Regions from separate parts of the Actinoplanes sp. NPDC048967 genome, predicted to be linked through region 2. Evidence: riboswitches for the same ligand, from Rfam matches in the RefSeq annotation. Region 2 holds a riboswitch; the other holds the start of a gene.
The links. A riboswitch is a leader RNA that binds a small molecule or an ion and turns the genes downstream of it on or off. The one in region 2 is predicted to bind S-adenosylmethionine.
Positions count from the first base shown of each region.

Region 1 (15,567 bases), on a different contig from region 2:
GGCCCTGCGCGACGGCCAGGACCGGCTGGATCTGGGCGACGGCGAGTTCTTCGGTTTCGGGGTGGACGCGGGGCTGGGCTGCTTCGTCGACGAGGACAATCGCGAACGGCTGTCCGAGGAATGGGAGCGGTTCGACTTCGACCGCTTCACCACCCTGGCCGAAGGGGGCATGGTGGCGTGGTCGAGCGGCTGGGGTGACGGCGCCTACCCGACCTGGATCGGCCGCAACTCATCGGGGGCGGTGACGTGCTTCGTCGCCGACATGCTGCTCTTCGGCGCGGGGACGTAGCGCGTGCCTCACGCCGGAGTGACAGGACCGTGCGTCAGGATCGGCCGCGCGGCGCCACCGGGATCGAGCCGATCTGCTGGCGCAGGGTCGCGATGATCGGCGCCGCCGGGGTGCGTGCCGCCGTGAACGGGTGCACGTCCGCGTAGCGCACCGTTCCCGTGCGATCCGCGACCACCACGCTCGGGTACGGCAGGACCGATCGCCGCGTGCCCAGCACTTCGGTGGCCGCCGGCGCCTGATAGCCGAGGCCGAACGCGTCGATCAGCGTGTGCCGGGGGTCGGCCGCCACCAGGTAGCTCACATCGTTGCGGTGTTTGACCGGGGCCAGCAGCTCCGCCCGTTGCGGGCTCACCGCCACCAGGTGGGCACCCAGGTCCGTGCAGGCCGGGGCCAGCGTCCGCTCGTACGCCACCACGGTCTCCTCGCAGGCCGCCGAGCCCGCGTACCGGATGAAGACCAGGACCAGCGGCCCGGTGTCCAGCAGCCGGCGCAGGTGGATCGGGCCCAGGTCGACCTCGATCAGGGGCAGGTCCGGGACCCGGCCGCCGGGGGCGATCATCCGGCTCCAGAGCGCGTCCTTCTCGAACTGGCGCCGGACTGCCGCCTCCTCGGCCCGGCGGCGGGCGGCGTCCGGGGCGGCGGCGCTCACGTGCACGGATCTCGTCATGGGCGCCACCATATCCATCCAATAGGTAGGCATTGTGAAGCCTTGATGAACGCTTGTCAGGGCACGAGCACCAGCCGTCCGCGCAGGCCGGCGGCGGCCAGCCGCTCGTGGGCCCGGGCCACGCCGGCCAATGGGATCGTGTCCGCCACGCGCAGCGTCAGCAGACCCGCGTCGACCAGCGCCGCGAGTGCCGTCAGGCGGCCGCCGTCGGCCCGCACCTCCTGGACGACGACGCTGGTGGCGCGCAGCGGTGGCGGGGCGAACGGCGCCACCAGGGCCACGAACACCCCTCCACCGCGCAGCGCTTCATGGGCTGTGACACCCGCCACGGCGGCATCGACGACCGCGTCCACTCCACCGGGGATCACGTCGCGGACTGCCGCGCCCAGCCGGTCCGTACGGGTCACGAACTCGTCGGCGCCGCGTTCCCGTACCGTTTCCTCGTCGGTCCCGGCCGCCACCGCGACCGTGCGGATGCCGCGAAGGGCGGCGAGTTGCAGCAGCAGGCCGCCGACCCCGCCCGCCGCACCGGTGACCAGCAGGGTCTGACCCGCTCGCAGCCCTGTCAGGGACAGGGCGCGGTCGGCGGTGAGACCGATCAGCGGAAGGGTGGATGCCTCCGGCAGGCTCACCGTGCGGGGCGCCGGGGCGGTCGCGAGCTCGTCCAGCACCACCCACTCGGCCTGCGCACCGCCGGCCGACAGGACGTCCCGCAGGCCGATGACGGTGTGGCCCGGGGCGCGGCGACGTACTCCCGGACCGACCTCGTCGACCACGCCCGCGACGTCCCAGCCCAGCCTGACCTCGTCAGCGGGCGGCAGCAGGCCCGCCCGCGTCATGGCGCCGCTGCGGGTGGACAGGTCGATGCGGTTCACGGCCGCCGCGGCGACGCGGATCCGGACCTGGCCCGGGCCGGGGCGGGGCTCGGGGCGGTCGGCCACTTCCAGGACTTCGGGGCCGCCGAAGCGGCGCACGATCACGGCTCTCATGGTGGCGACGCTAGGGGCGATATCGTCGGGCGGTAAGGACGCACCCGGGAGTGCGTACCGTACCGGGAGGAGACCGCCGCGATGGTCACGAGGTCCGCCGCAGAGCGCCGGGACGAGGCGCAGCGCGCCTACAACGCCAACCTCGCCGAGTGCCCTGGCCACGACCTGCTGGGCACGCTGAGCGACAAATGGCTGACCCTGGTGGTGGCCGCGCTGGCGGACGGGCCGCTGCGGTACGCCGAACTGTCCCGCGAGGTGGCCGGGGCCAGCCAGAAGATGCTCACCCAGACGCTGCGCAAGCTGGAACGCGACGGCCTGGTGACCCGCAGCGTCACCGCGGCGGTCCCGGTGCGGGTGTCGTACGAGCTGACCGCTCTCGGCCACGAGCTGCTGCCGTTGCAGCGGGCCATCAAGGGCTGGGCCGAGACGCACATCACCGCGGTGCACCGGGCCCGCGCCGCCTACGACGACCGCTCGGCCTGACTCCATCTCCTATCGGGATGCAGGGATGAGCTGCACTCCCCTGGACACAGGAGCTGAGCCATGAGCCAGGACGAGGTCGGCCTCAAGCCGGCCCGGTCGGCGGAGGCGTTCAGCGACCTGGACGCCGACGTGCGGCTGCGCGAGGTCAGCTGAACCGGACGACATCGGCCGGTCAGCCGTGGTTCGCGAACCGGCCGAACAGCCGGGCGAGGTCGTCCTTGTGCACCGCGCGGGCGGGTTCGCGGGGTGCCACCGAGCCCATGTGCGGATGAACCTCGGCGAGCGAGATCAGGTTGTGCAACTCGCGCACCGGATCCGCGCGGTCGTCGTGTTCGTCGATCGCGGTGAGGCCGGTCACGTCACCGGGCCGCACCTTGTCGAGGATCTCCGCCAGATCGTCGCGCCGGGCCACCGATCCGTCTCCGTCCTGCCATTGTCTGACGAGGCTGAGAGCACCCGATTTCAAGGTCTCCTCGATGTGTTCCTCAAGCCGTGATCCGAGATACAGCCCCAGTTCCTCGGCGATGTCTGCGGCTTCGCGGGCCGAGTCCCAGTCCTCGACGCTGCCCCAGAGACGTTGCCGGGCCTCATCGTCGATGATGTCCAGGATGTCGTCGACGTCCGCCTCCTCCTCGGCCAGTTCGCGGAGATACTGGACCAGCTCGGCGATGGCGTAGAGATCGGCACAGTCATGGACCAGCTCCGGCGCGCAGTCGGCGAGGTCGGCCAGCAGCTCGTCGGCAAAATCCCGGTCGTCGTGGACACGGGCGATCAGCAAGGCCGTCATGAACCGCCTCGGCAAGGTGTTCGGCAACGATCCGGCGAGAGATTCGGCCCGGAGCAGACCGAGGACTTTCTGTTTGACCACCTCACGCTGAGCGAGAGGGTCCGAAGATCGCAACCGGGTCCACAGTCTGCGGAGCTGCTCGTACGACACCACACTCTGGAGCAGGGTCAGCATTGCGTCGGGGCGCCGCCGGTAGAAGTCCTTCATGAAGTCCTGCACGGAAGGGTTCCCGACCACGATCCTCACCGTGTTCTCATGGTCGAAGATGACCAGCAGCGTGCCGTCGAGGACCTGCAACGCCTTGCGGAAGTCGTCCTCGGAGGCAGGCAGCCGGCGGACCTCGGTCAGGGAGCGCCAGGCCCGCCGCAGCGGGTCGATGTCTACCGCGCCGAATGAGTAAGCCGACTCCAGAAGCGCGACCTGATGCGCGGTGAGCTGGTTCTCGACGAGGTGCTGCCAGAGCTGGCTGGAATCGTCGAGCGATCGCAGCACGTTCGTGGCAACCTCGCCCGGGTCGGCATCGGCCTTCGTCAGGCTCAGGGTGAGGGCGATCAGCCGCGGGTTGAAATTACGGTGCTCGACAATCGGCAGGTAGGTGCCGGGTTCCGAGAAGGACGCCTGCTGCGAAGCGGTCAGATCGGCGAAGTAGACGTGGTTGTAGAGGATCTGGGCGCGAGTGTCGAGCTGGTATTCAGCGACGTCGACGACGCGGGTCAGGGGGTCGAAATCGGTGCGGCCCAGGCGTTCGTAGCGTTGCCGGGCCTGCGCCAGAACATACTCGCGGGTGGTCAGGATGAGCCGCTTCCTGGGATTTCTCCCCACGTGTTCCATCAGCCTCAGCAGCCGGCCGTCCTCGTTCTTGCGCAGCTTGTCGTCGAGCGCCGTCTGGCCGAGGAAGTCGTCGTAGTAGAAGACCTGGTGATGATCGTCGCGCCAGGCCGAGAACGCCTCCTCGACATCCTCCGAGATCTCCACCAGGTCGAAGCCCTTCGCGACGTGGGCGGCCGCCACCACCTGGGCCAAAGTGGTCTTCCCGGCCCCCGGAGCGCCGACGATGAGGCAGGCGTGCCGATCCTCGAGCAGCTCGAGACAACGGCTGAACGCGGGGACCGGAACGTAGGTGCGCAACGTCGTCTCGGTGTCGGCTGACAGCATCTGGGAGCGCGTACGAATGCCGTTGGTCAGCACTGCCTGAAGGACGGCGGTGCTGTTGAGCCACAGCCTGATGTGCCGCTGCACTATCTCGTCATTCGCGCGCAGCTCTTCCTCGATCTCGCGCAGGCCCCACAGGTCCCCCGTGCTCTTCACCCAGGGTGTCAGATCGGCGAACAGGCGCTTCTTGGCTTCCGGATTCAGATCCACGGAGGTGGCGAGCAGATAGCGGTCCGGCTTGAGCGCGTCGACCTTGGGCTTCTCCTTCTTCGCCATGTGCGCCACCAGGTTGGCGCGGCCGCTGCGACCCCAGTGTTTGCACTGGACGATCCAGGTCTCACCGGACGGCGTGACGTACCGGAGGTCCATTCCACCGTCCCGGCCGGGCGCGAACAGCTCGAACCGGACGCCTAGCACCTGTCCGAGCAAGTCACGGCAGAGAGCCTCGAAATCCGCGTCGGTGATCCGGCCGATGTCAAAGCTGTCCAATGCAACTCCTGCCGTGTGGCGTCGATCGGTGGTCAGCATAGGCAGGCCGCGGGGTGGCGACCCGTTGTGCGATGAGTCCTACTGGGCTGCCGGGCGGGACTACGACGTGGTGGCGCGGTCGATCGAGGGGTCGTTGCCGTACTCGGTCTTTCACGGCAGCGAGCAGGTGGCCTTCGCCCGGATCGTCACCGACGGGGCGACCCTCGCGTGGATCTGCGATGTCTTCGTGGCCACCGGGCACCGCGGCCGGGGTCTCGGCCGGTGGCTGGTCGACAGCATCGTCGAGGACCTCACCGACCAGGGTGTCGCGCGTTTCATGCTCGCCACCAAGGACGCCCACGAGGTCTACCGGCGGGCCGGCTTTTCGGAGCTCGAGGGCGCCGACCGCTTCATGAAGCTCGACCGGCGTCCCACCCGCGCCGCCATCCTCGGGCAGGCCTGAGGTCCGGTCAGGGCGCGGCCGCCGCCGGGCCGGGGCCCGCGACCACCGGGTCGTCCGGCGGCCGGGCAGCGCGGCGGCGGGACAGCACCCCCTGGGAGATCGCCACGCCCGTCAGCACGATCAGCGCGCCCAGCGGCTGGTTCCAGATCAGGTGCTCGCCCAGGATCAGCACGCCGACCACCGTCGCCACCACCGGCATCAGGTAGGTCACCGACGCCGACGTGCTCGCGCCGGCCACCCGGATCACCCGCATGTTGAGCACGAACGCCAGCCCGGTGCCGAGCGCGCCCAGCGCCAGCACGCACAGCACCACCTGCAGTGACAGCTCTGTCGGGGCGGGCGGCGCGCCGGCCAGCAGTGGCGCCAGCACGGCCAGCTGGGCCAGGGCCATCAGCAGCTGCCCGCCGGCGATCGACACCCCGGAGCCGGCCCGGCCGGCGATGAACTTCTTCTGGTACGGGATCGCGACGGCGTAACACATCGCCGCGCCGAAGCACATGAGCTGCCCGGTGAGCTGCGAGCCGCCGAGGTCGCGCCAGACGCCCAGCACCACCAGCACACCGAGGAAGCCGGTCGCGATGCCGGCCACCCGGCGCGGAGTCAGGGCCTCGGTGCGGAAGACCAGCACCGCCAGCGGCAACGCGACCAGCGGGGTGGCCGCGTTCCAGATGCCGGCGAGCACCGAGGAGACGCGCTGTTCGCCGTACCCGAAGAGGGTGAAGGGCACCGAGACGCCCAGCGCGGCCACGACCGCCAGATGGCCCCACAGCCGGGCGTCGCGGGGCAGCCGGTCGCGGGTCACCGCGAGCACGATCAGCAGGACCGCCGTGCCGGCGGTGACCCGGGCGAAGGTGAGCCACAGCGGATGCAGCTCACGGACGCCGACCTTGATGAACAGGAAGCTGGTGCCCCAGATCGCGGCGAGCGCCAGATAGCTCGGCAGCCAGTCGCGGGGGTGGGCCGTGTCAGGGGCGGTAGGGCTACGCACCCCTGACACTCTGCCGCACGGGTACGACACTTCGCTCAGAAGGCCGCCGGCACCGGACCCTGGTACCTGTCGGCGATGAACTTGCCGACCTCGAACCGGCGGGCGAGATCGGCGACGATCGGCTCGTCGGCCGCCGCGCCCGTTCGTCCCGCGGCACACCGGTGACCTCCAGCGGGCGGCTCTGCTACGGTGCTGTCAGGTCATGAGTGCCAGCGCGAAGCCCCGGCTTGCTGGCCGGCAACCCTTGTGTTCGCGATGGGGTGCTCCGGGTGAGGACCGGGCCGGCGTCGACACCGACGCGGGCAAGCGCGGGCCCCGGGGCGGGGTCCCCGACCTCCCGGAGGCAGCACCATGTCCCTCGTCCTGCAGCACACCGACCTCGACGTCGTCGGCGCGGAACTGACCGTCGACCTGCCCGATGGCACGACGGTCCCGTTCGCCCACCTCGACTACGCCGCGACGGCCCCCTGCGTGCGCGCCGCCGCGGACGCCGTGCAGAGCTTGCTCCCCTGGTACGGCAGCGTGCACCGCGGCACGGGCATCCGCTCCCAGACCTCGACCCTGGAGTACGAGCGAGCCCGCGACCTCGTCGGCGAGTTCCTCGGCGCCCGGGCCGGCGACACGGTGATCTTCACCCGCAACACCACCGACGCGCTGAATCTGCTGGCTCGCGCCCTGCCGGCCGAGGCCACCACGGTCGTCTTCGACGGTGAGCACCACGCGAACCTGCTGCCGTGGCGCCGCCCGCTGCGACTGCCCACGCCCGCGAGCCCGGACGAGGCCGTCGCGGCCGTCGAGCGAGCCCTGCGGAGCGTGCGCGGCCTGGACGGCCCCGGGCTGGGCAGGCCCGGGCTGGACGGGCCCGGGCTGGACAGGCCCGGGCTGGGCGGGCCGGTCCTGGTCGCGGTCACCGGCGCGAGCAATGTGACCGGCGAGATCTGGCCGGTGCGCCGGCTGGCCGACGTGGCCCACCGGTACGGCGCCCGCATCGTCGTGGACGCCGCGCAGCTCGCGCCGCACTCGCCCGTCGACCTGGCCACCCTGGGCGCGGACTACCTCGCCCTGTCCGGGCACAAGCTCTACGCCCCGTTCGGCGCCGGCGTCCTGGCCGGGCGGGCCGACTGGCTCGACGCCGCCGAGCCGTACCTCAGCGGCGGCGGGGCCAGCACCGCGGTCGGCGCCGCCGCCGGGGACGTGACGTGGGCCCTCGGGGCCGCCCGGCACGAGGCGGGCACCCCCAACCTGCTCGGCGCGGTGTCGCTGGCCGCGGTCTGCGCGGCGCTGCTGCGCACCGACCGCACCGCGCTGCACGAGCGCGAGCAGGAGCTGCTGGGCCGGCTGCGGGAGGGACTGGCCGGGATCCCGGGGGTACGGCCGGTGAGCGTGTTCGGCGATCGGCAGCCCCGGGTCGGCATCGTGTCGCTCGCCCTGCCCGGACACGACCCCGCGACGATCGCCGACCGGCTGGCCCGGGAGTACGGCATCGGGGTGCGAGCCGGACTGTTCTGCGCCCATCCACTGACGCGTCGGCTGACCGGGGACACCGGCATCGGTGGCTGCGGCAGCGCGACGCCGGGGCTGCTGCGGACGAGCTTCGGGCTCGGCACGACCGACGACGACGTCGACCGGCTGACCACCGCCCTCGCCGAGCTGACCGCCCGCCCAGCCTGACCGCCCACCCAGCCTGACCGCCCAGCCGCACGACCGCCCGCGCAGCTCGACCCGCTCATCCGGACTGGCGCGCCGGGCATGCGCGCCCACGTGGCCGCCACCGCCTGGCCGCCAACCCGCATCGCCGCCCGACCCGCAGCGGTTGACACCCCGCGGCGGTTCCGCCGATCGGGGCACCTGAGGTTCGCCGGGATGCCCGGGGGTATGTACGGCAGGTGATACGACGCATCGCACGGATGACTCCCGGCCAGCGCCTACTGACCCGGGCCGCACCGCGGACCGCCCAGGGATTCGTCAGCCACTGGACCGCGGTGGCCGGCCTGCGGCTGCACGTACGCTCGCGGGCCGCCGCCACCGGCCGGCCGTGGGTGCTGCTGCACGGGCTGGCCGTCTCGCACCGTTACCTGATGCCGACCGCCGCCGCACTCACCGGCGGCCCGGTGCACGTGCCCGACCTGCCGGGCTTCGGCCTGTCCGGCAAGCCGCGGCAGGTCTTCGACGTCGAGCAGCACGCGGCGGTCATCGCCGCCTGGATGGACACCGAGGGCATCACCGCCGCGCGGGTGCTCGCCAACTCGTTCGGTTGCCAGGTCGCCGTCGAGCTGGCCGTACGGCGGCCCGATCTGGTCTCCGCGCTCGTCCTGGTCGGCCCGACGGTGGACCCGGCCGCGCCCACGGCCACCGGCCAGGCGCGCCGCTGGCTGGCCGATCTGGTCTGGGAGGACGCGCGGCAGGCCCGGATCATCGCGGCCGACGTGCGTGACGCGCGGCCCCGCCGGATCCTGACCACCCTGCGGTTGTCCGTGCGTCATCGCATCGATCACCGGCTGCCGCTGGTCCAGGCCCCGGTGCTGTTCCTGCGCGGTGAGCACGATCCCATCGCGCCGCCGCGCTGGCTGCGGCAGGCCGCGCGGCTGACGCCGTACGCCGTGACCGATGTCGTGCCGGCGGCCGGGCACAACGCGATCACGACCGCCGGGACCGTCGTGGCCCGGCGGGCGGTGGCCTTCGCCGCCCACAGTGCGGTCGGGAAATAGACCAATAGAGCGTTTCGGACCTTGCCGATGGGGCACCCGGGACAGGGCCCCGGATTCCCGGTGCCCCGGTATCGAGACGAGGACAGTAGATGGCAGTGAAGCGCCCCCGCAGGTCAGAGCCCACCGTGCCGAGCCCGGCGGCCATGGAGCCGGCGGCGACCACCCCGCTGACCGCAGCGCTGGCACCGGAACAGGGCTTGCAGACCGGGGAGTTCCTCACGACGGCGCAGGGTCTGCGGCTCAGTGACACCGACCATTCGCTGAAGGCCGGACCCCGCGGGCCCTCGCTGCTGGAGGACTTCCACCTGCGGGAGAAGATCACCCACTTCGACCACGAGCGGATCCCCGAGCGCGTCGTGCACGCGCGCGGGGCCGCCGCGCACGGCGTCTTCCGGGCGTACGGCAGCGCGGCGTCGGTCACCAAGGCGGGCTTCCTGGCCGAGGCCGGCAAGGAGACGCCGGTCTTCGTCCGCTTCTCGACCGTGCTGGGCTCGCGCGGGTCCGCCGACACCGTGCGCGACACCCGCGGCTTCGCCGTGAAGTTCTACACCGATCAGGGCAACGTCGACCTGGTCGGCAACAACATCCCGGTGTTCTTCATCCAGGACGGCATCAAGTTCCCGGACATCATCCACGCCGGCAAGCCGCACCCGGACCGGGAGATCCCGCAGGCGCAGTCGGCCCACGACACGTTCTGGGACTTCGTCTCGCTGCACACCGAGGCCACCCACCACGTCTTCTGGAACATGTCCGACCGCGGCATCCCGCGCTCGTACCGCACCATGGAGGGCTTCGGGGTGCACACCTTCCGCCTGGTCGACGCGGACGGCGGCACGCACCTGGTGAAGTTCCACTGGAAGCCGGTCGCCGGGGTGCACTCGCTGGTCTGGGAGGAGGCGCAGCTCGCCGCCGGGGTCGACCCGGACTTCCACCGCCGGGACATGGCCGACGCCATCGACGCCGGCGCGTTCCTGGAGTACGAGCTGGGCATCCAGGTGATGCCGGACAGCGCCGAGGAGACCTTCGAGGGGATCGACCTGCTCGATCCCACCAAGATCGTGCCGGAGGAACTGGCCCCGGTGCAGCCGATCGGGTTGCTCACCCTGAACCGCAACCCGGACAACTACCACGCCGAGGTCGAGCAGGTCGCCTTCCACACCGGCCACCTGGTGCCCGGCATCGAGGTCACCAACGACCCGCTGATGCAGGCGCGGCTGTTCTCGTACCTGGACACCCAGCTCACCCGGCTCGGCGGCCCGAACTTCCCGCAGCTGCCGATCAACCGGCCGCACGCGCCGGTCAACGACAACCTGCGGGACGGGATGCACCAGACCGCCGTGCACCGCGGCATCGCCCCGTATCTGCCGAACAGCCTGGCCGGGGCCGAGGGCCCGGCCCCGGCGAGCGAGCCGGAGGGCGGCTTCGTGCACGTGCCGCGGCTCGTCGAGGGTGCGAAGGTACGGGCCAACCCGGTCTCCTTCGACGACCACTTCAGCCAGCCGGCGATGTTCTACGCCAGCCTGAGCGAGGTCGAGCGGATCCACCTGGCCGAGGCCTTCACCTTCGAGCTCGGCAAGTGCTACGAGCAGGCGATCCGCGAGCGCATGCTCGGCGTGCTGGCCAACGTGGACGCGGGTCTGTGCGCCCAGGTCGCCGCGGGGCTGGGACTGCCTGCCCCGGCCGGCACGCCGGTCGCCGAGGTCCGGGTCTCCGCCGCCCTGTCGCAGGTCACCGGGGTGCCGGGCCCGATCGCCGGCCGGGTCGTCGGCGTGGTCGCCGGGCCGAAGGCCGACCTGGCCGGGATCGGCAAGCTGCGGGACACGCTGACGGCCCAGGGCGCCCTCGTCCGGGTCATCGCGTCGCACGGCGGCGAGCTGGTCAAGGGCCTGCGCAAGGAGATCATCGAGCGCACGCTGCTGACCACGCGGTCGATCGAGTACGACGCGATCCTGATCGCGGGCGGCGCCGGCGACCTGGCGGACGTGAAGCTGACGGTGCTGCTGCAGGAGGCGTTCCGCCACGCCAAGGCGATCGGCGCGTGGGGTGACGGCGTGCAGGCGCTGCGCACCGCGGGCATCGACGTGGAGGCGCCGGGCATCCTGCTCGCCGACGGCATGACGGCCGCGTACCGCAAGCAGCTCGTCGCCGCTCTCGGCCGGCACCGCGTCTGGGAGCGCACCCCGCAGGTCATGGCCGCGGCCGCACCGACGGCGTAGCCGGTCCCGGACTGCCACCGCGCGGGCCGAGGGCTCGGCGCGGTGGCTGCCCGGCCGGGACCGCGGTTCAGCGCAGTGGCAGTTCCAGGCTGTCGCCGCGGGTGATCGGCTGGACGCCGGTGAGGCCGTGCTCGCCGGCCCGGCGCAGGAACGCGCTCAGCGGCGTCTTCTGCACCACGTAGTCGTCGTTGTGGATCGGGATGGTGAGCCGCGGCCGGATCAGCTCGGTCGTGGCCACGCCCTGCTTGTCGTCCATGGTGAGCAGCATGCCCATGATCTTCGTACCGCCGAGATGGATGATCATGGCGTCGATGTCGCCACAGCGTCGGGGCACCTCTTGCAGGAACGGCCGGTACAGCGTGTCGCCGGTGATGTAGAGCCGCAGCCGGCACCGGCCGTCCTCCTCCAGCTCCACGACCGAGCCCATGACGTCGGGCAGCAGCCGGTCCATCAGGCCGGGACCGTGCCGGCCGGGGACCGAGGTCACCCGCAGCCGCTGCCGGCCCCGCGAGAGTTCGTGACTCTCCCAGGTCGGCAGGCCGAGAACCTCCTCGAATTCGCGGCGCCGGAGTTTGCGCTGGGCCTCTCGGGTGGTGACGATCGGCGTCGCCTTGCCCACCTCGGCCGTGGCCACCCGGTCCCAGTGGTCGCCGTGGAAGTGCGACAGCAGCACCGCGTCGAGCGGCGGCAGCTCCGCGACCGAGCAGGCCGGGTCGAGCAGGCGCCGGGTCCACATGCCGTAGCCCAGGTGCACCCGGCTGCCCGCGGACACGAAGTTCGGGTCGGTCAGCAGGGTGAAGTCCCCGAGCCGCAACACGGTCGTCGCGTTGCCGATGAAGGTCACGCTCGCGCGCAGGCCGTCCTTTTCCATGGGGCGCGCATACCCCGGCGGCAGCCGTCCACACCCTCGGATCAGGCGGTCAGCGCGGCACCGACCGCGTGGCGCACGACGTGCTCGGCGTCGAGGCAGGCCTGCGGGAGCCGGTCGGCGGGCACCGGGTGGCTCAGTGCGTAACCCTGGGCGTACTCGCAGGCCATCTCGCGCAGCCGCAGCAGCGCGGCCACGTCCTCCACGCCCTCGGCCACCATGGACAGCCCCAGGTTGTGCCCGAGGTCGATCGCGCTGCGCACCATGACGGCGTCGGGCGTGCCCGGGGTCAGGTCGCGGACGAACGTACGGTCGATCTTGAGCTCGTCGGCCGGCACCCGGCGCAGCTGGGCCAGCGAGCTGAAGCCGGTGCCGAAATCGTCGACCGACACGGTGACGCCGTGCTCGCGGACCTCGTGCAGCGCGCGGACCGCCCGGTCCGGGTCGGCCATGATGCTGGTCTCGGTCAGTTCCAGGCACAGCTGCTGCGGCGGCAGGCCGGCGTCGGCGACCGTGCTCAGCACCCGGGGGACGAAACCGGCGTCGATCAGGCAGCCGGGCGACACGTTCACCGCCACCTGGTACGTGTGCCCCTCGGCCAGCCAGCGCGCGGCCTGCCGGACCGCCAGCCCCAGCAGGTGGTCGGTCAGCCGGATCTCCAGGCCCCGGCTCTCCGCGACGGGCAGGAACGTGGCCGGCATCAGCAGCCCCCGCTCGGGGTGCTGCCAGCGGACCAGCGCCTCGACCGAGGTCACGACGCCGTCGCTGAGGCGGACCTGGGGCTGGTAGTAGAGCCGCAGCTGACCGTCCGGGTCGCCGCTGTCGAGCAGCGCCCGCAGGTCGGCGAAGAGCTGCATCCGGTCCGGGATCTCGGCGTCCTCGGCGGCGTCGTAGACGGCGACCCCGCCGCCGTTGCCCTTGGCCCGGTACATCGCCGCGTCGGCGTGCCGGAACAGCTCGTCGCCGGCGCCGTGCAGCGGGCCGAGCGCGATGCCGAGGCTGCCGCTGATCGCGGCCGGGCCCTCGGCCAGGACGAAGTCGCGGCGCAGCGCGCCGACCAGCCGCTCGGCCAGCTCGGTGGCCTCGGCGGCGCCGGCCACGCGGGGCAGCAGCACGGCGAACTCGTCGCCGCCGAGCCGGGCCACCACGCCGTCGGCGCCGACCCCGGCGGCCAGCCGCCGCCCGGATTCGAGCAGTACCAGGTCACCGGCGTGGTGGCCCAGGGTGTCGTTGACGGCCTTGAACCCGTTCAGGTCGATGACCATGAGGGCCACCTGATGGCCGGTCCCCGCGGTCACGCCGTCCAGGGCAGTTTGCAGACGCTGGCCGAACAGGGTGCGGTTGGGCAGGCCGGTGAGCGGGTCGTGCAGGGCCAGGTGCCGGCTCGCCGCCGCCTGTTCGACCAGCCGCCGCTGGTAGCTCAGCACCAGGCGCAGGATCATGCCGACCAGGGTCAGTCCGACCGCGAAACCGACCGAGGTGCCGACCAGCAGCCGTACCTGGGTCCGGCGCAACGCGGACACCTGCAACTGGGCGGCGTCGTGGTACGCCCGCGACACCTCGTCCACGTCGTCCTGCAACGTGTAGAAGGCCGGCGTCACCTCGAGGCGGTCCAGCTGGACATGGGCGGGGTCGCTGTCGGCGATCAGCGCGATCAGCCGCTCGGCCAGGGCCTGGTACGCCAGCTGCTCGTCCCGCAACCGCAGCGCGTCCGCCCGGGCCTGGCCGGTGTCCCCGGCGATGATCTGCGCCAGCGTGTCGTTCGCCGTCAGCACGACCTGGTCGAAGCGCTGCTGGACGGCCACGGACGGCTCGACCTGGTAGTGCCGCAGGTTCACCTCCTGCATGGCGATCGCGATCCGCGCCTCGAAGAACAGCGAGTCGACGACCAGCGCGTGGCTCTGCTGCTCGGTGGCCCGGGTGGTGTGCACCGTGCCCTGGATGACGTAGCCGGCCAGCGCCAGCAGCACCCCCGCCAGGGCAGCCGTCATCGCGACACTGCGTCCCCGGATGCGGCTGATCACGGCGGACTATTCGGCAGCGACGGGCGGTGGTGAAGGCGAATGGGCTCAGGTGACCGGACCGGGGACCGAAGAGACCCATGAGTCGAAGGACGGGGTGTGGTCCCATTGCGCAGTCGCAGAGTGCTGTCCGGCGTCGCCGTGGCTGTCGTACTGGCCGCACTGGCCGGCTGCGGCGGGCCCGCGGCCGAGACCGAGGGTGGGTCCGCGCCGTCGCCGGGAACGATCCGGCTGGGCACCCTGGTGCCGCTCACCGGGCGCAGCAGCCCGTCCGGCGAGGCCATGGTCAACGCGGCCCGGCTGGCCGTCAGCGAGGCCAACGCGGCCGGTGGGATCCTGGGCCGGCAGGTCGAGCTGGCCGTCGAGGACGACGCCTGCGACCCGGGCACCGCTGTGACCGCCGCCCGGACGCTGGTCGGCAAGGACATCGTCGCCTCGGTCGGCGGCTACTGCAGCAGCGCCACCGTGCCCACCCTGAAGATCTTCCGGGCGGCCGGCGTGCCGATGGTCGTGGCCCAGTCCAACTCCACCGACCTGCTCGCGCCGAAGTACGACAACGTCTTCCTGATCTGCGGCACCGTCACCGCCGAGGCCGACTTCGCGGTCGACTGGATGAAGCGCCTCGGCGGGCACCGGGTCGCGGTGGTGCACGACGGCACCAGCTTCCCGGTGACCCTGGCCGAGTCCACGGCCACGGCGGCGAGACGCACCGCCGGCCTGACGGTGACCGGCCAGTTCGAGCTGAGCCAGGGGGCGCCGGACTACTCCCGGATCGCCGGCTCGGTACGGGCCGGCAAGGCCGACATCGTCTACTACACGGGTTACTACGCCGAAGCCGGCCAGCTCATCAAGGACCTGCGCGGCAACGGCTTCACCGGCAAGATCGTCGTCGGCGACGGCGCGACCGACGGCCCGCTGCTGGAAAATCTGACACCCGCGCAGTCCCGCGACGTGTACGGCACCGCACTCATCTTCCCGGAGTTCCTGCCGGAGCTGGCCGACTGGTCCAAGCGCTACCAGGCGGCCTTCGGCGCCCCGCCGGGGCCGTCGACGGTCGAGGCGTACGACGCGGTGAACGTCGCCCTCGACGCCGTGAAGCGGGCGGGCAGCACCGACCGCGAGGCGGTCCGCAAGGCGATCGCGGCCACCGACCTGGCCGCGATGAGCGGCCCGCTGAGCTTCAACCCGGACGGCACCCGTACCACGCCCAAGTTCCTGCTGCTGCGGGCCGAGAACGGCAAGTTCGGCCTGGCACCGACCGCCCGCTGAGCGGCGGGCCGGGCGACGTCACGGGCGCCGGTAGATGCTGATCGAGTGACCCACCGAGTCGATCGGTGTGCCGCTGCCGGCGATCAGTGCCCGGGTGCGGCCGGTCGCGCCCGCGATCGTGGAGTCCGAGACCACCAGCAGGCCGCGTACCTCGGCCGGCGGCACTTCGCGCGGGTCCTTCGCGTCGATGCCGTACGCG
Region 1 is NZ_JBEZFL010000001.1:493,524-509,090, forward strand. Features, by position in the region: gene AB0C12_RS02360 (DUF4241 domain-containing protein) at 1-289, shown strand, start outside; gene AB0C12_RS02365 (redoxin domain-containing protein) at 324-956, opposite strand; gene AB0C12_RS02370 (NADP-dependent oxidoreductase) at 1,013-1,945, opposite strand; gene AB0C12_RS02375 (helix-turn-helix domain-containing protein) at 2,027-2,428, shown strand; gene AB0C12_RS02380 (restriction endonuclease) at 2,601-4,856, opposite strand; gene AB0C12_RS02385 (GNAT family N-acetyltransferase) at 4,921-5,298, shown strand; gene AB0C12_RS02390 (DMT family transporter) at 5,306-6,286, opposite strand; SAM riboswitch class IV at 6,485-6,601, shown strand; gene AB0C12_RS02395 (aminotransferase class V-fold PLP-dependent enzyme) at 6,638-7,957, shown strand; gene AB0C12_RS02400 (alpha/beta hydrolase) at 8,194-8,994, shown strand; gene AB0C12_RS02405 (catalase) at 9,084-11,210, shown strand; gene AB0C12_RS02410 (MBL fold metallo-hydrolase) at 11,278-12,081, opposite strand; gene AB0C12_RS02415 (EAL domain-containing protein) at 12,123-14,069, opposite strand; gene AB0C12_RS02420 (branched-chain amino acid ABC transporter substrate-binding protein) at 14,208-15,368, shown strand; gene AB0C12_RS02425 (glycosyltransferase family 39 protein) at 15,387-15,567, opposite strand, start outside.
Region 1: linked by a shared signal. The riboswitch ahead of AB0C12_RS02395 (aminotransferase class V-fold PLP-dependent enzyme) and the one ahead of thrC (threonine synthase) in region 2 are both predicted to bind S-adenosylmethionine.

Region 2 (15,567 bases):
GAAAGCCGTTGCGGCCCGAGTAGAACGCGTCTTCCTCCTCTACCGCAAACAGCTCTGACGTTCGCCTTGTACTGCGGGTTGTGTGACGGGGATAAATACGAGCGGCTGCCCGTCGGCCGTACGAGAACTCAGTGGTGGCTCCAGCGTTCCTGGTGGACGCGCGGGGCAGTCGTCGGCCTGGCCTTCGGAACAGTCATGTTCGTCGTCTCATGGGCGAGCGACGACGATTCCGATCCGACAGGACAGCTCATCGGCGCGGCGGCCTCAGCGGTGCTGTTCGCCCTCGTGACGGGTCTCTTCATCAGGTCCTACGAACGACGAATCTTCCAGGCCGGCGGGCATACCCTGACCCCGGAGGAGAGATTTACGGTCGTGCACAGCGTTGACGCCGGGCGGTGGCCGGACGACGTACGGCTGCATCCATCGGCCTCCCGGCTGGTGGACCAGCGGCTACGCCGCACGATGACGCCTGCTGTCGAGATCGCGGTGTTCGGCCTGATGCTCGCCGTGGCCGTGTTGAATGTGGTCCTGAACGGGCCGTGGTGGTGGCTCGCCGTCGTCTTCTGGGCAATCGCAGGTCCTTGGTCGATGCGGAGCGCCAGGCGCAGCCGCGCCGGGGCGCAGGCCTTGCGCGATGCCGCGCCGGCCCGCAGGCCCCAATAACGCCGCTGACGTGAAGCTCTGCCAGCCGCGCCAGTTCTCGATCATCGTCGGATCCCCCGAGAAGCGGTTGGCCGGTCCAGCGAGCTACCTGCAAATATCCGGCTCTGCCACCGGATGGCGCCAGCGAAAGCCGTCACCAGCGCCATGGTGTCCGCTTCAACCTTCCACAGTGGACCATAACCTCGGTCGAGGCTCGAAAGCCGGCCGGGAGATCGCGCCAGGAGCCTTCTAACAGTCGTCTCAGATTCGCTTGTTACGAATTCGGCGTCAGCTGAGCGAGGGGTCGTCAGCTCCACCACAGCCGCCGCGCGGTTCCTCGCGGTGCCACCGGTCGGCGCTGCCGCGATGCGCGAAAACCCGTGCCCTTCGCATACCAGACCACACAAACGCGTGAAGAGAGAATGACATGAAGCCCATGGGACGCCGCGGCTTTCTGGCCGCTGCCACGGCACTTGGCGCTGGTGCCGGCCTGTCCGCCTACGCCGCTGTTTCGGCAGCGGACGAGAACAAGACTCCGGACAGGAAGCCGGACATTGCGATGCGAGACCGGGACCTGCCCTTCATCGGCACGGAGGAGACCTTCTCGACTCCCGAACTGTTGAAACTGAACTCCATCAACGAGGATCACATAGCGTTCCTCGAGGAGATCGGTCTTTCGGATCTGGGCCAACGCCGCATCGGCGACATGGACGCGGGGGGACTCAACGTTCAAATCCTCTCCGCGCACACACCATCCGTGCAGAACGTCCCCGGGAAAAGGGGCATCGATCTTGCCTACCGTCTGAACCGGCAACTTGTGGACGGGCCGATCGCCAAATATCCGGGCCGTTTCAAGGCCTTCGCCACCTTGCCCCTGCAGAGCCCGGAAGCGGCGGCGGACGAACTGGAACGCTCGGTTCGGGAAGATGGCTTCCTCGGCGCCCTGACCAACGGACACATCACCAAGAAGTATCTCGATCATCCCGACTTCGAACCTGTGCTGGCCCGGGCCGTCGCTCTCGACGTGCCGATCTACCTGCATCCCGGCTATCCGGCTGACGAGGTTTTCAAGATTTACTACAGCACCACACGGTCCGAATACACCGAAGAGTTCCAGGACTACATTTTCAGTGGGTCCGGATACGGCTGGCACCAGGAGGTGCTGACCCAGTGCATTCGGATGATCACGTACGGGGTCTTCGACAGATTCCCCCAACTGAAAGTCATCATCGGCCACATGGGCGAAGGTCTTCCCTTCTACTACAAGCGGATCCTGGAAGACATGGGCGAGCCGACCGAAGATTCGCTCAAGAAGCCCTTCGGGCAGTACTTCCAGGACAACTTCTGGATCACCACCAGCGCATTCCCGCAGACCGAACTGCTCGATCTCCTGCTGAAGTTCATAAGCGTGGACCGAGTGATGTTCGCAACCGACTACCCGTTCGCGGACATCAAGGCCCAGACCGACTGGTTCCGCGGAGTCGATCTGCCGCGGGAGGACAAGGAGAAGATCGCGTTCCGAAACGCAGAGAACCTGTTCAAGATCAAGCTGCCCGTGAAGTGACGCGCCAGTCCGAGCGGAGCGACTCTGTCACCGATCTGGCGGTGCTGCGGCAGCAGGACGGCATGTGCGGTCTGGTGGCTTTGATCCGACCGCGTGGCAGGTCCTGGATGCGATCGACACCGCGGCCTTCGCACCGCCGCCGACCGGCGCTGAACCACCGACCTCAGCACGGCCTTCGAACGCCTCGCCGCGCTACCCGAGCCCGTGACCTGACAACGGGAACCACCGCCCACCACGACCAGGAACCAGGGAGCAACCGGGCCCACGGTCGGACAGCACCGCCTGCCCGGACTCCGGCGTCGACGCCAAACCCGCCGCGACCAGAACCCCGGCCGCCTTGATGAAAGACGAAGGCTGACGCCCTGCCAGCCGTCGGCCCGAAGTCACCCAGTTCGTTCCTGCGCCGGAACGGGTTCGTCGATGCTGTCAGCCGAGCACCGCGGCTAGCCGGCGTAAGAGGCTGCAACCGGCAGAAGAGGCGGCCCAGGAGGGAGGGTTGGCCAAGCGAACAAGCTCCGAATCTGCGTAAGGGCTGGCCAAGCGCCACGTTGCGGCCGGACGAGGCCGACCGGACGAAGCGCCGCGGGGCGACAGGCTACGGCCAGCCAACAGGCCGGCCAAGCGACGACGCCGCCCAGCCGCCCAGGCCAGCCAGGCGCCCAGGCCAGCCAGCCGCCCAGGCCAGCCAGGCGCCCAGGCCAGCCAGCCGCCCAGGCCAGCCAGCCGCCCAGGCCAGCCAGCCGCCCAGGCCAGCCAGCGACAACACCGGCCAGGCGAGAAGCGGCGGCTGGGCGACAGGCTGCGGCTGGGCGACAGGCTGCGACTGGGCGACAGGCTGGCAGGCGAAGAGCCGGCGGTCAGCGGCCCGAAACCGGCCGGCCCAAAGCCCCCACGACCGACCCGACAAAGACCCCGATGCCCGACCCGCCACCGGAAGCTCCGAAGGGAGTGCATGAAGCAGCAAGCCGAACCACAACAGGGCTTGGGGGCGGGGGATGACCCACGCAGATATCAAGCTTGACGGGCTGCGTGGGTCATCCCCCGCCCCCAAGCCCCCCATGCAACCAGCAAAAGGCGGGCCGCCCAAAAAAACTGGCGACCCGCCCCTGCCAACAAAAGCGAAGGACTTAGAAGTCCATGTCCCCGCCACCCGGAGCACCGGCCGGAGCCGGGTTCTTCTCCGGCTTGTCCGCCACAACAGCCTCGGTCGTGAGGAACAGCGCAGCGATCGACGCGGCGTTCTGCAGCGCCGAGCGGGTGACCTTGGCCGGGTCGATGATGCCCGCGGCCAGGAGGTCGACGTACTCGCCGTTGGCGGCGTTCAGGCCGTGACCCGCTTCGAGGTTACGGACCTTCTCCACCACGACGCCGCCCTCGAGGCCGGCGTTGACGGCGATCTGGCGCAGCGGGGCGTCGAGCGCGACCTTGACGATGTTCGCGCCGGTGGCCTCGTCGCCGACCAGGTCGAGCTTGTCGAACGCGGTCTTGCCGGCCTGCACGAGCGCCACGCCACCGCCGGGGACGATGCCCTCTTCGACGGCCGCCTTCGCGTTGCGGACGGCGTCCTCGATGCGGTGCTTGCGCTCCTTGAGCTCGACCTCGGTGGCCGCGCCGACCTTGATGACCGCAACGCCGCCGGCCAGCTTGGCCAGGCGCTCCTGCAGCTTCTCGCGGTCGTAGTCGGAGTCCGACTTCTCGATCTCGGCGCGGATCTGGTTGACCCGGCCCTGGATCTGCTCGGCGTTGCCGGCACCGTCGACGATGGTCGTCTCGTCCTTGGTGATGACCACCTTGCGGGCCTGGCCCAGCAGGCTCAGGTCGGCGGCGTCGAGCTTGAGGCCGACCTCTTCGCTGATGACCGTGCCACCGGTGAGGATGGCGATGTCGTCCAGCATGGCCTTGCGGCGGTCACCGAAGCCCGGAGCCTTGACGGCGACGGACTTGAAGGTGCCACGGACCTTGTTGACGACCAGGGTGGCCAGGGCCTCGCCCTCGACGTCCTCGGCGATGATGATGAGCGGCTTGCCGCCCTGCATGACCTTCTCGAGAACGGGGAGCAGGTCCTTGACCGCGGAGATCTTGCTGTTCGCGATGAGGATGTACGGGTCGTCGAAGACGGCCTCCATCCGCTCGGCGTCGGTCATGAAGTACGCCGAGATGTAGCCCTTGTCGAAGCGCATGCCCTCGGTGAGCTCCAGCTCGAGCCCGAAGGTGTTGCTCTCCTCGACGGTGATGACGCCTTCCTTGCCGACCTTGTCCATGGCCTCGGCGATGATCTCGCCGACCGTGGAGTCACCGGCGGAGATGGAGGCGGTGGAGGCGATCTGCTCCTTGGTCTCCACGTCCTTGGCGAGCTTGCTCAGCTCGTCGGAGACGGCGGAGACGGCCGCCTCGATGCCCCGCTTGAGGGCCATCGGGTTGGCGCCGGCCGCGACGTTGCGCAGGCCCTCGCGAACCAGGGCCTGGGCCAGGACGGTCGCCGTCGTCGTGCCGTCGCCGGCCACGTCGTCGGTCTTCTTGGCGACCTCCTTGACCAGCTCGGCGCCGATCTTCTCGAAGGTGCCCTCGAGCTCGATCTCCTTGGCGATCGACACACCATCGTTGGTGATGGTGGGAGCGCCCCACTTCTTCTCGAGCACGACGTTGCGGCCCTTGGGGCCGAGCGTCACCTTGACGGCGTCGGCGAGCTGGTTCATACCACTCTCGAGGCCGCGACGAGCTTCCTCGTCAAATGCGATGATCTTGGCCATACGGCTTTGTCCTCCTGGACATTCGCGGCGCCGGGCCGGTCCGGCCCGCTTTCCGCACGTTGAGAACCATGCGGACGTCACCACCTGGCGATGTGACGTCCTCAGGCCGAGCCGGATAGCCCGCGACGACCGGTCCCGTGCCCCGGCACCGATGGCGGTGCCGCAGCCGTGACCCCACCGTCCCGACCTGCTGGCACTCACATGGCGCGAGTGCCAATCACTTGTTTAGCACTCTGCTGGGGCGAGTGCAAGCAGAACGGACCGCCCGCACGGGTGCCCGCGGCGGTCGTTTATCGGCGTCCGACTTGCCCCCACCTGGGCGACGAGGTAGGCAGAGCAGCATGACCAGCACTGTCGCGCCCACCATGACCGTGCACCGGGTCACTCCCGCGGACGCCGGCCGGATGCGCGCGCTGCGGCTGGAGATGCTGGCCGACAGCCCGCTCGCCTTCCTGGAGACCCTGGCCCAGGCCGCGGCCCGGCCGCACGCCGACTACCGGCGCCGGATCGCCCAGGCGTCGACCGGCGGCCAGCTGGCCCAGTTCGTGGCCGATCCCGGGGGCCGGCTGATCGGTCACGCGGGCGGCACGGTGCTGCCGGAGGACCCGCGCGCGACGGTCGTCTTCGCGGTCTACATCACACCGGCCCAGCGCGGCCGGGGCGTGTTGCGGGAGCTGGTCGAGGCGGTGGCCGAGTGGTCGGTGGCGATGGGCCGCGGTGAGCTGATGCTCGAGGTCGTGGTCGGCAACGACCGGGCGGTCCGGGCGTACGAGCGGCTGGGCTTCGAGGACACCGGCGTACGGGTGCCGCACCCGGTCGTCCCCGGTCTGCTGGAGCTGCAGATGCGCCGGCGGGCCTGATGGGCGCCGGGTGGCCGCTGGCCCGTACGGTGCTGACCGCCCTGAACGGCACCACACTGGTAGGCCTGGGCATCGCCGCACTGACCGGCACCAAGGTGCGCCGCGGTCCCGGCGGCATCCTGATCGCGGAGGGCTACCGCCGCAAAGCACCCCCGGCGACCTGCTTCACCATCGGCTCGGTGATCATCACCCGGCGGACGGCCGAGTGGCTGCTGGACGAGAGCCGCGCCGCGCTGCTGGCCCACGAGAGCCGGCATGCCGGGCAGTACGCGGTGCTGGGCCCGCTGTTCTGGCCGGCGTACTGGCTGTCCTGCGGCTACTCGTGGACGATGACCGGCACCTACGGCACGCGTAACGCCTTCGAGCGGCACGCGGGCCTGGAGCACGGCGGTTACCGGGTGGCCCCGCTGCGGCCGGGGCTGCGCCGGTTCAGACGGTCAGCTGCCACTGGGTCCAGCGATCCACCGGCCGGAAGCCCATCGCCTCATTGATCCGGAGCATGTGCTCGTTCTCCTCGGCGTTGGAGGTGTCGATCGCCCGCAGGCCGGGGCGCGCCGTACGCGCGTACCGCAGGTTGTGGTTCTTGATCGCCAGCCCGAGGCCGTGCCCGCGGTGGTCCGGGTCGACGATGGTGATGTTCTGCCAGGCGTGCCAGCCGGTGTCGTTCTCGCTCGCGATCATCGTCCAGGCGACGAGGCGTCCGCTCTGCTCGTGCACGGCGCCGGTGTGGAACGTCGTACGCCTCCGGCTGCGCAGCGTCTCCTCGGCCGCACGGACCCGGGCAGCGTCCACTTTCTCGGACTCCACGGCCAGTTCGCCGGTGGGCGCGTCCTCGTTGAGCCGGCTGTCCAGGTAGCCGATGTCGTCCAGCAGTTCCTCGGGCGCCTCGTCCGTCCATCGGACGAGCCGGTAGCCGGGCGGCGCGGGGCTGTCGCCGGGCAGGGGGCCCGTGATGTCCAGCCGGCTGCGGATCTCCACCAGGGCCGGGATCGCGCCCGCGGCCCGCGCGAAGGCGTCGGCGGCCACAGCCTCTGTGATCAGGTGCCGGCGGCCGAGCTCTGTCGCGCGGCGCACCGCGTGGGAGAGCAGGGCCCGGCCGGTGCCCCGGCGGCGGTGGTCCGGGTGGACGAAGAGCTCGACCATGACGTTGGCCAGGTTGTCGAGCTGCGGCAGGTACAGCTCGAGGTGGCCGGCCGGGGTCCCGTCGTGGACGGCGAGGTACTGCTCCGCCCGGTTGCCCGGCCACGGGTGCCGCAACCGGGTGCGATAGGTCTCGAAGGAGCTGAACGGAATGTCGGGGGCGTCCGCTTCGGCGGCGGCCCGGTCGATCTCGTAGGCCGCCCGCTCGTCGGTGAGGGGAACTATCCGCAGCATCCCGACAGCCTGCGCCGCCGGCCAGCTGACCGCGACTGAGATTTGGTCGGGAGGACGCGCGCACAGCGCCTCCGGCACTGGGTCGTTGGGCCCCCAGGAGATTGTCGCCAAGCTCGAAGGTGGGGCCACGTACGGCGTCGCGTCCTCCCGCGTAGAGCATCCTGCCGACCCTGAGATCCTCGCGCAAGTCCTCGCGGGTAGGAATTCTCGACGTTAGGCAGAGTGCTGACTACCGTGTGTCACCCGAGCAGGCCGGCATCCCGGGCGCCGCGGAGGGACGGCTTGATCCGGTGGGTGGGTCCGACCTGGCCCGCGACGGCGTCCAGGGTCTTGAGGCCCTCGCCGGTGTTGTAGACCACCGTCTCCTTGTCCGGGTCGAGCTTGCCGCTGGCCACCAGCTTCTTGAGCACGGCCACGGTCACCCCGCCGGCGGTCTCGGCGAACACGCCGGTCGTGCGGGCGAGCAGCTGGATGGCGTCGCGGATCTCGTCGTCGTCGGCGTAGTCCATCCAGCCCCCGGTGCGGGTCACGGCCTCGATGGCGTACGCGCCGGCGGCCGGGTCGCCGATGTTGAGCGACTTGGCGATGCCGGTCGGCTTGACCGGGATGATCTGGTCGGTGCCGTTGTGCAGCGCGGTGGCGATGGGGTTGCAGCCGGCCGACTGGGCGCCGAAGACGGTCCAGCCGCCCTCGGGGGCCTCGACCAGGCCGATCTCCACCAGCTCGGTGAACGCCTTGTCGATCTTGGTGAGCAGCTCGCCGCTGGCCATCGGCACGACCACCTGGGCCGGGATCCGCCAGCCGAGCTGCTCGGCCACTTCGTAACCCAGAGTCTTCGAACCCTCGGCGTAGAACGGGCGGACGTTCACGTTGACGAAGGCGGTGTCCTCGAACTCGTCGGTCTCGACCAGCTCGCCGCAGAGCCGGTTGACGTCGTCGTAGGAGCCGTCGATGGCGACCAGGTCGCCGCCGTACACCGCGGTGGTGATGACCTTGCCCTGCTCCAGGTCACCCGGGATGAAGACGATCGAGGGCACCCCGGCCCGGGCGGCGTGCGCGGCCACGGAGTTGGCCAGGTTGCCGGTGGAGGCGCAGGCGAAGCGGGTGAAGCCGAGCTCGCGGGCGGCGGTGAGGGCCACCGAGACGACCCGGTCCTTGAAGGAGTGGGTCGGGTTGGCCGAGTCGTCCTTGACCCACAGCGGGGCCCGCAGGCCGACCTCGGCGGCCAGCGCGTCGGCGCTGACCAGCGGGGTCAGGCCGGGGTCGAGGGTGACGCGGGTGGCCGGGTCCTGGCCGGTCGGCAGCAGGGCGGCGTAACGCCAGATGTTGTGCGGACCGGCTTCGATCTGCTCGCGGGTGACCGCGGCCAGCGCGGCGGCGTCGTACGCGACCTCGAGGGGACCGAAACACTCATAACAGGCGTGCTGCGCGGCCAGCGGGAACTCGGCGCCACAGCCACGGCACACGAGGGCGCGGGCGGGGCTGGTGGACTGGCGGGGGGCGTCGACGGTGGACGTCACAATGAGGCTCCTTCTCATCTTTCCCCCGGCGTCGGTGGACGCGCGTGGGGACGGAATTAGCACCTGCCACACGCTGGGCCTCGCCATCGAGACATGTGTGGTGGTTGCCGGGGCGTCATCGGGCCGTTCCCTCAGCCCCTCTGGATGAGGTATTCAGTTGTGTCCCTCACCTTACGGCGTGGGCGGCCAAAGCGCTGCCAAGCATCCCGAGGTGTGAGCTTCAGCTCCCGGGTGCGCGTCCCACTGATCGATGTAGGTCGATTGATTCACAGCAATCTCCGAGGTTGAAACGCGCGCTCCGGCCCTACTGTCCATTGAAAGTTATGGATTTGTTGGCCGGATGGAGGACCCCCCGTGCTGTACGCGATCGATCTCGTCGCGGTGTCCGTGCTCGTCTTCGGGCTCTACTTCCCCCGGCACCGCCGCCGTGACCTCGTCGTCGCGTACCTCGGTGTCAACGTCGGCGTGCTGGCCGTGGCCGGCTCGCTCAGCTCGGGCACCGTCGGGGCCGGCCTGGGTCTCGGGCTCTTCGGCGTGCTCTCGATCATCCGGCTGCGCTCCACCGAGCTGGACCAGCACGAGGTGGCCTACTACTTCTCCGCGCTGGCGCTGGGCATCATCGGCCCGCTGGGCGGCGGTGCGGTGTGGCTGGCACCGGCGCTCATGGCGCTCATCCTCGTGGTGATGTTCCTGGGCGACCATCCCCGGCTGTTCCGCGGCTACCGGCGCCAGGTGCTGGTCCTCGACTCGGCGACCACCGACGAACTGGCCCTGGTCGCCCAGCTGGAACAGGTGCTCGGCGCCCGGGTGCACGCGGTCTCGGTCGAGCGGGTCGACCTGGTCAACGAGACCACGGTGGTCGAGGTCCGGTACTCGCGGACCCGCTCGGTGGCCGGCACCCGCGTGGCCGCGGCGGCCGGAGCCCGCCCGTGACCGCCGCGCCCCCGCGGCTGGAGGGCCTGGCCGGCCTCGGCCCGATCGGGCTGGCCGAGCTCACCACGCAGGCCGAGCTGCAGGTCAGGCGCGACCGCAAGTACGTCCTGCCGCTGTGCGAGCTGGCCACGCTGCTGCCCGCGCTGGGCCGCGACACCCGGATCCTGGACATCGACGGCAACCGGCTGTTCCGCTACGCCTCGGTCTATTTCGACACCGCGGACCTGGCCTGCTTCCGGCTCACCGCGCTGCGCCGGCGCCGCCGGTTCAAGGTCCGCACGCGGACCTACCTGGACTCCGGCACGTGCCTGCTGGAGGTCAAGACCGAGGGGGTACGCGGCGGCACGGTCAAGACCCGCCTGGCGTACGAGCGGCAGCACCACGACGACCTCGGACCCGGCCGCTGGTTCGTCGACGCCGTGCTGGAGGACCTGGACGTGAGCGGCCTGGTCTTCGCACCGGCGCTGGCCACCCACTATCGGCGCAGCACTCTGTATCTGCCGGCCTCGCAGAGCCGGGTGACCATCGACATCGACCTGTCCTGGACCGGGCCGGGCCGCAGTGCCCCGGACCTGAGCCCGCCGGACCTGAGCCTGCCGGGCATCGCCGTGGTCGAGACCAAGACCAGGGCGGCGGCCTCCGAGGTCGACCGCCTGCTGTGGGCCCGGGGTCACCGCCCGGCGTCCATCTCCAAGTACGCCACCGGCCTGGCCGCTCTGCGCCCCGAGCTGCCTTCCGCCCCGTGGCGCCGGCTGCTGCGCCGGCACTTCCACCCCGCTGCCCCGGCCGGCCCCGCGCCGGCCGCCGACCGAAGGATCGAGACATGCACCGTTCCCCCGTCCTGACCGCCGCGCTCGCCGGCGCCCTGGCCCTCGCACCGGGTGCCGCCGCCCGGGCCGCCGACCCGGTGGTGCTCGCCGCGGGCCCGGCCGCGGCGCAGGCGCTGGCCGCCAACGCCCCCGACCATGACGACCCGGCCGATCACGTCTGGAGCGAGTCGGCCGTCGCCGCAGTGACCCTGACCGGCTCCGGCGCCACGTCCACCAGCAGTGGCGTGTCGATCAGCGGCAGCACTGTCACGGTCACCGCCGCCGGCACCTACCGCTTCGCCGGTTCGCTCACGAACGGGCGGATCGTGGTCAACAGCACCGGGGCCGGCCTGGTGCGGTTGATCCTCAACGGCGTCACCGTCGCCAACTCGGGCACCGCGCCGCTCTCTGTCGTCGCCGCCGACGAGGTCATGGTGGTGCTGGCCGACGGCACCACCAACCGGCTCACCGACCCGGCGACGTACACGACCGCGGTCAACCCGGGCGCCGCCCTGTCCAGCGCGGCCGACCTGACCATCACCGGCACCGGGGCGCTGACCGTCACCGGCAACGCCGCCGACGGCATCGCCGGCGACGCCGGCCTGGTCATCGACTCGGGCACGATCACCGTCACGGCCAAGGACGACGGCGTCCGGGGCCAGGACTACGTCGTGCACACCGGCGGCACGCTGGGGGTCACGGCGAGCGGCGACGCGATCAAGTCCGACGAGACGACCGACGCCACCGAGGGGTACGTCTACCTGGCCGGCGGCGCCCGTACCCTCACCGCACCCGCCGGTGACGGCATCAGCGCGACCACCGACGTCATCGTCGCGGGCGGCAGCCTGACCGCGACGACCGGCGGCGGCAGCACCACGGCCCCGGGCACGGCCTCGACCAAGGCCGTCAAGGCCGGCGTCAGCGTGGTCGTCAGCGACGGGCAGCTCAACCTGAACGCGTCCGACGACGGGATCAACTCCAACAACCTGATCACCGTCGACGGCGGCACGCTGACCGTGGCCAGCGGCGACGACGCGGTGCACGCCGACACCGCCCTGACCGTCTCCGCCGGCAGCGTGACCGTGACCAGGTCGTACGAGGGTTTGGAAGCCATGCAAACCACGCTCGCCGGCGGCACAGTGACCGTGACCGCGACCGACGACGCCGTGAACGCCGCCGAGGAGGGCGTGGACGAGAGGCAGGTCGCGCCCAACGCCTTCATCAAGGTCACCGGCGGCACGGTGACGGTCAGCGGCGGCACGGACGGGCTCGACTCCAACGGCATCCTGGCCATCTCCGGCGGCACGGTCATCGCCAACGGCTCGCCCACCCGTGGCGGCGGCGAGGGCGGCCTGGACTCCAACGGCGCGCTGACCATGACCGGCGGCTCCATCCTGGCCACCGGCCTGACCGCGTCGACCAGCGCGCTGCCGTCCGGCGGTCAGGCCTGGGTGGCGTACTCGTTCGGCGCGAACCAGCCGGCCGGCACGATCGTGCACCTGGCCACCGCCGCGGGCACCCAGCTCGCCTCGTTCCGCAGCACCCGGGTGCTCAAGGGTGTGCTCTTCGACCTGAGCTCGCTGACCCGGGGCACGTCGTACCGGATCTACACGGGCGGCTCGGTCTCCGGCACCGACGCGGGCGGCGGCCTCCATCTGGGCGGCACGCTCTCCGGCACCCAGGTCGCCTCGGTGACGGCCGGCAGCGGCCGCGCCTGAGCTCTCCCCGGATCGGCCGTGACCCCGTCCTGGCCCCCGGACGGGGTCACGGCCCGTTTCGCCGGGATCTGTGGCGGAGAGTGATTAGGGTGACGGCGTGAATGCTGTCCTCGAGATACAGGGCCTGCGCAAGACCTATCGCAGCCGCAAGGGGGTGCGCAGGGCGCTGGACGGCTTCGACATGGTCGTCGAGGCCGGTCAGGTGCACGGCTTCCTGGGGCCCAACGGCTCGGGCAAGACCACCACGCTGCGTACGCTGCTCGGCCTGATCCGGCCCAACGGCGGCCGGATGGCCCTGCTCGGCCGGGAGGTCCCGCAGGCTCTGCCCGAGGTCGCCGGCCTGGTCGGTGCCATCGTGGAGAGCCCGCAGTTCTTCGGCAACTTCTCCGCCCGCGACACCTTGTCCCTGCTCGCCGACGCCGGCGGTGTCGAGCGGGTGCGGGTCCACGAGGTGCTGGAGCTGGTCGGGCTGCGGGACCGGGCCACCGACCGGGTCAAGACCTACTCGCTGGGCATGAAGCAGCGCCTCGCCGTCGCCTCCGCCCTGCTCAAGAACCCGCAACTGCTGATCCTGGACGAGCCGGCCAACGGCCTGGATCCGGGCGGTATCCGGGAGATGCGCACGCTGATGCGCAACCTGGCCGAGTCGGGGATGACCGTGGTGCTCTCCAGCCACATTCTCGGCGAGATCCAGCTCATCTGCGACTCCGTCACGATCATCTCGGCCGGGCGCCGGGTGGCCGCCGGTGGCGTCGCCGAGGTGCTGGCCCAGCACGCCACCTCCTCGGTACGGGTCCGCGTCGAGTCGATCGCCGACCTGACCGGCTCGGCCGGGGCGTTGCGTGAGATCGGCGCCCAGGTCGTCGTCGAGCCGGACCACCTGATGGTCAGCGGCATCGCGCAGCCCGGGGCCATCACCCGGACGCTCGCCGCCCGCGGCGTCTACGTCAGTGAGCTGGCCCCGGTCGCGGTCGACCTGGAGAGCGTCTTCCTGGAGCTCACCGGCACCGCGCCGGTCGAGGGCGAGCACCGCCAGGTCGACGAGTCCGCGGCCGCCCCGGCGATCAACGGCGGGTGGGGACAGTGAGCCTCTACACGGCGGAGACCCGCCGGCTGACCAAGCGCCGCTTCACCCGGTTCTTCGTGCTCGGCACGCTCCTGGTGCTGGCCGCCATCGTGGCCGGGATGTTCCTCACCAACCACAAGGCGTCGCCCGAGCGGCTCGCCGCCGCGCAGGCCGAGGCCGACAGCCAGTACCAGATGGCCGTGCGGCAGGCGAGCAAGGAGACGACGGACTGTCAGGCGGCCCAGGGCACGCCGGCGGCGCAGAACTATCCGCCCTGCGACCAGATCTACCAGCCGGTCCGGGACGACTTCCGCGCCGAGTGGTACATGGACCCGACGTTCAACTTCCGCGAGCAGTTCGGTTTCCTGGTGACCGCACTCGCCGCGCTGCTGGCGGTGACGGCGTTCGTGATCGGCGCGACCTTCGTGGGCGCGGAGTGGAGCAGCGGCGGCATGATGAACCTGCTGCTGTGGCGCCCGCGCCGGCTCCAGGTGCTGGGCACCAAGCTCGGTGCGCTGCTGGTGAGCCTGGCCGCGTTCACGGTGGTGGTCTCCGCGGTGTGGACCGGGCTGTTCGTGCTGATCGCGCAGCTGCGCGGCACGCTGGCCGGGATGACCTCGGGTGCCTGGCAGTCCATTCTGCTCATGGAGCTGCGCGGGCTGGTGCTGGTGCTGGCGGCAGGCGCGGTGGGCTTCGGCCTGGCGTCGCTGGGCCGGCACACGGCGATGGCCCTGGGTGCCGCGATCGGGGCGATCATCGTGTTCCAGTTCGGCCTCGGCACCGTGCTGACCCTGGCCAAGGTGCCGTTCGTGGAGGCGTACCTGGTGCCGGTGTGGACGCAGGCCTGGATGGACAAGTCAGCCGTGGCCACCGACTGGGACTCGTGCGACTACTCCAGCACCTCGGGGTGCGAGCCGGCCACGGTCACCATCACCTGGCCGATGGCCGGCGGGGTGCTGGCGGCGGTGGTGCTCCTCGTTGTGGGGGCAGCCATGTGGACTATGCGTAGCCGAGACATTACTTAAGGTAGCTTCGGCTGCATCGGCACTCACGGACGGCGGGGATCGTCGGCGGCCACTATGCTGACGATCCCTTCGTACATCTGTGCGTGCTCTCCCACCGCCCAGGAGCGCCATGCAGCCCGACGCCTCTCTCAACCAGCAGCACGTCCCCGCGCCCCGCGAGGAGACCCCGGCCGAACCGGCCGAAGCGCCCGCCCTCACCGAACGCGAGGTGCAGATCCTCGCGTTCGAGAGCAAGTGGTGGAAGCACGCCGGCGCCAAGGAACAGGCCGTCCGCGACGCCTTCGGCCTGTCCTCGACGCGCTACTACCAGCTCCTCAACGGCCTGCTGGACAACCCGGCGGCGCTGGCCCACGACCCGGTCCTGATCGGCCGGTTGCGCCGGCTGCGCTCGACCCGGGCCCGCACCCGCCGCCGCTAGCCGGGGGCGTGTGTGGAGGCATAGGCCTCAAGCCACGCGACCTGCACCGGATCGAGCGAGGCCCGCACCCGCTTGCGAGCCGTCGCCACGTGCTCGGCGGTGACCGTCGAGGCGTCCAGCGACTCGCGCATCGCCGACAGGGCCGCCTCGCGGATCAGCGCCGCGCAGTCCGCGGCGGAGAAGCCCTCCAGCTCGGCGCCCAGCTCGTCCAGGTCGACGGCGCTGTCCAGCGGCACGGACTTGGCCGAGGCCCGCAGGATGGCCGCCCGCGCCTCGCCGTCCGGCGGCGGTACGAAGACCAGCCGTTCCAGCCGGCCCGGCCGCAGCAGTGCCGGGTCGATCAGGTCGGGCCGGTTGGTCGCGCCGATCACCACCACGTTGCGCAGCGACTCCACCCCGTCCAGCTCGGTCAGCAGCGCGGCCACGACCCGGTCGGTCGTGCCGCCGTCGGTGGACTGGCCGCGGGTCGGGGCCAGCGCGTCCACCTCGTCCAGGAAGACGAGGGTGGGCGCAGCCTCACGGGCCCGGCGGAAGAGCTCCCGGACCGCGCGCTCGCTCTCGCCGACCCACTTGTTGAGCAGCTCGGCACCCTTGACCGACAGCACGTTGGCCTTGCCGGTGCCGGCGATCGCCTTGACCAGGTACGTCTTGCCGCAGCCGGGCGGGCCGTAGAGCAGAACACCGCGCGGCGGCTGCACCCCGAGCCGGGCGAACGTGTCGGGATAGGTCAGCGGCCACAGCACCGATTCGGTCAGGGTCTGCTTCACCTCGGCCATGTCACCGACGTCGTCCAGCGTGACCTGGGCGACCTCCAGCGTCGACTCGGCCATCGAGGTCGGCCGGACCACGTCCAGCGCGCCCTCGAAGTCGGCCATGGTCACGGTGGGC
Region 2 is NZ_JBEZFL010000002.1:551,307-566,873, forward strand. Features, by position in the region: gene AB0C12_RS09330 (GNAT family N-acetyltransferase) at 1-58, shown strand, start outside; gene AB0C12_RS09335 (hypothetical protein) at 196-663, shown strand; gene AB0C12_RS09340 (amidohydrolase family protein) at 1,070-2,206, shown strand; gene groL (chaperonin GroEL) at 3,334-4,956, opposite strand; gene AB0C12_RS09350 (GNAT family N-acetyltransferase) at 5,298-5,816, shown strand; gene AB0C12_RS09355 (hypothetical protein) at 5,816-6,307, shown strand; gene AB0C12_RS09360 (GNAT family N-acetyltransferase) at 6,246-7,190, opposite strand; gene thrC (threonine synthase) at 7,430-8,710, opposite strand; SAM riboswitch class I at 8,722-8,861, opposite strand; gene AB0C12_RS09370 (DUF4956 domain-containing protein) at 9,065-9,643, shown strand; gene AB0C12_RS09375 (polyphosphate polymerase domain-containing protein) at 9,640-10,488, shown strand; gene AB0C12_RS09380 (carbohydrate-binding domain-containing protein) at 10,467-12,170, shown strand; gene AB0C12_RS09385 (ATP-binding cassette domain-containing protein) at 12,268-13,257, shown strand; gene AB0C12_RS09390 (ABC transporter permease subunit) at 13,254-14,261, shown strand; gene AB0C12_RS09395 (DUF3263 domain-containing protein) at 14,341-14,679, shown strand; gene AB0C12_RS09400 (AAA family ATPase) at 14,676-15,567, opposite strand, start outside.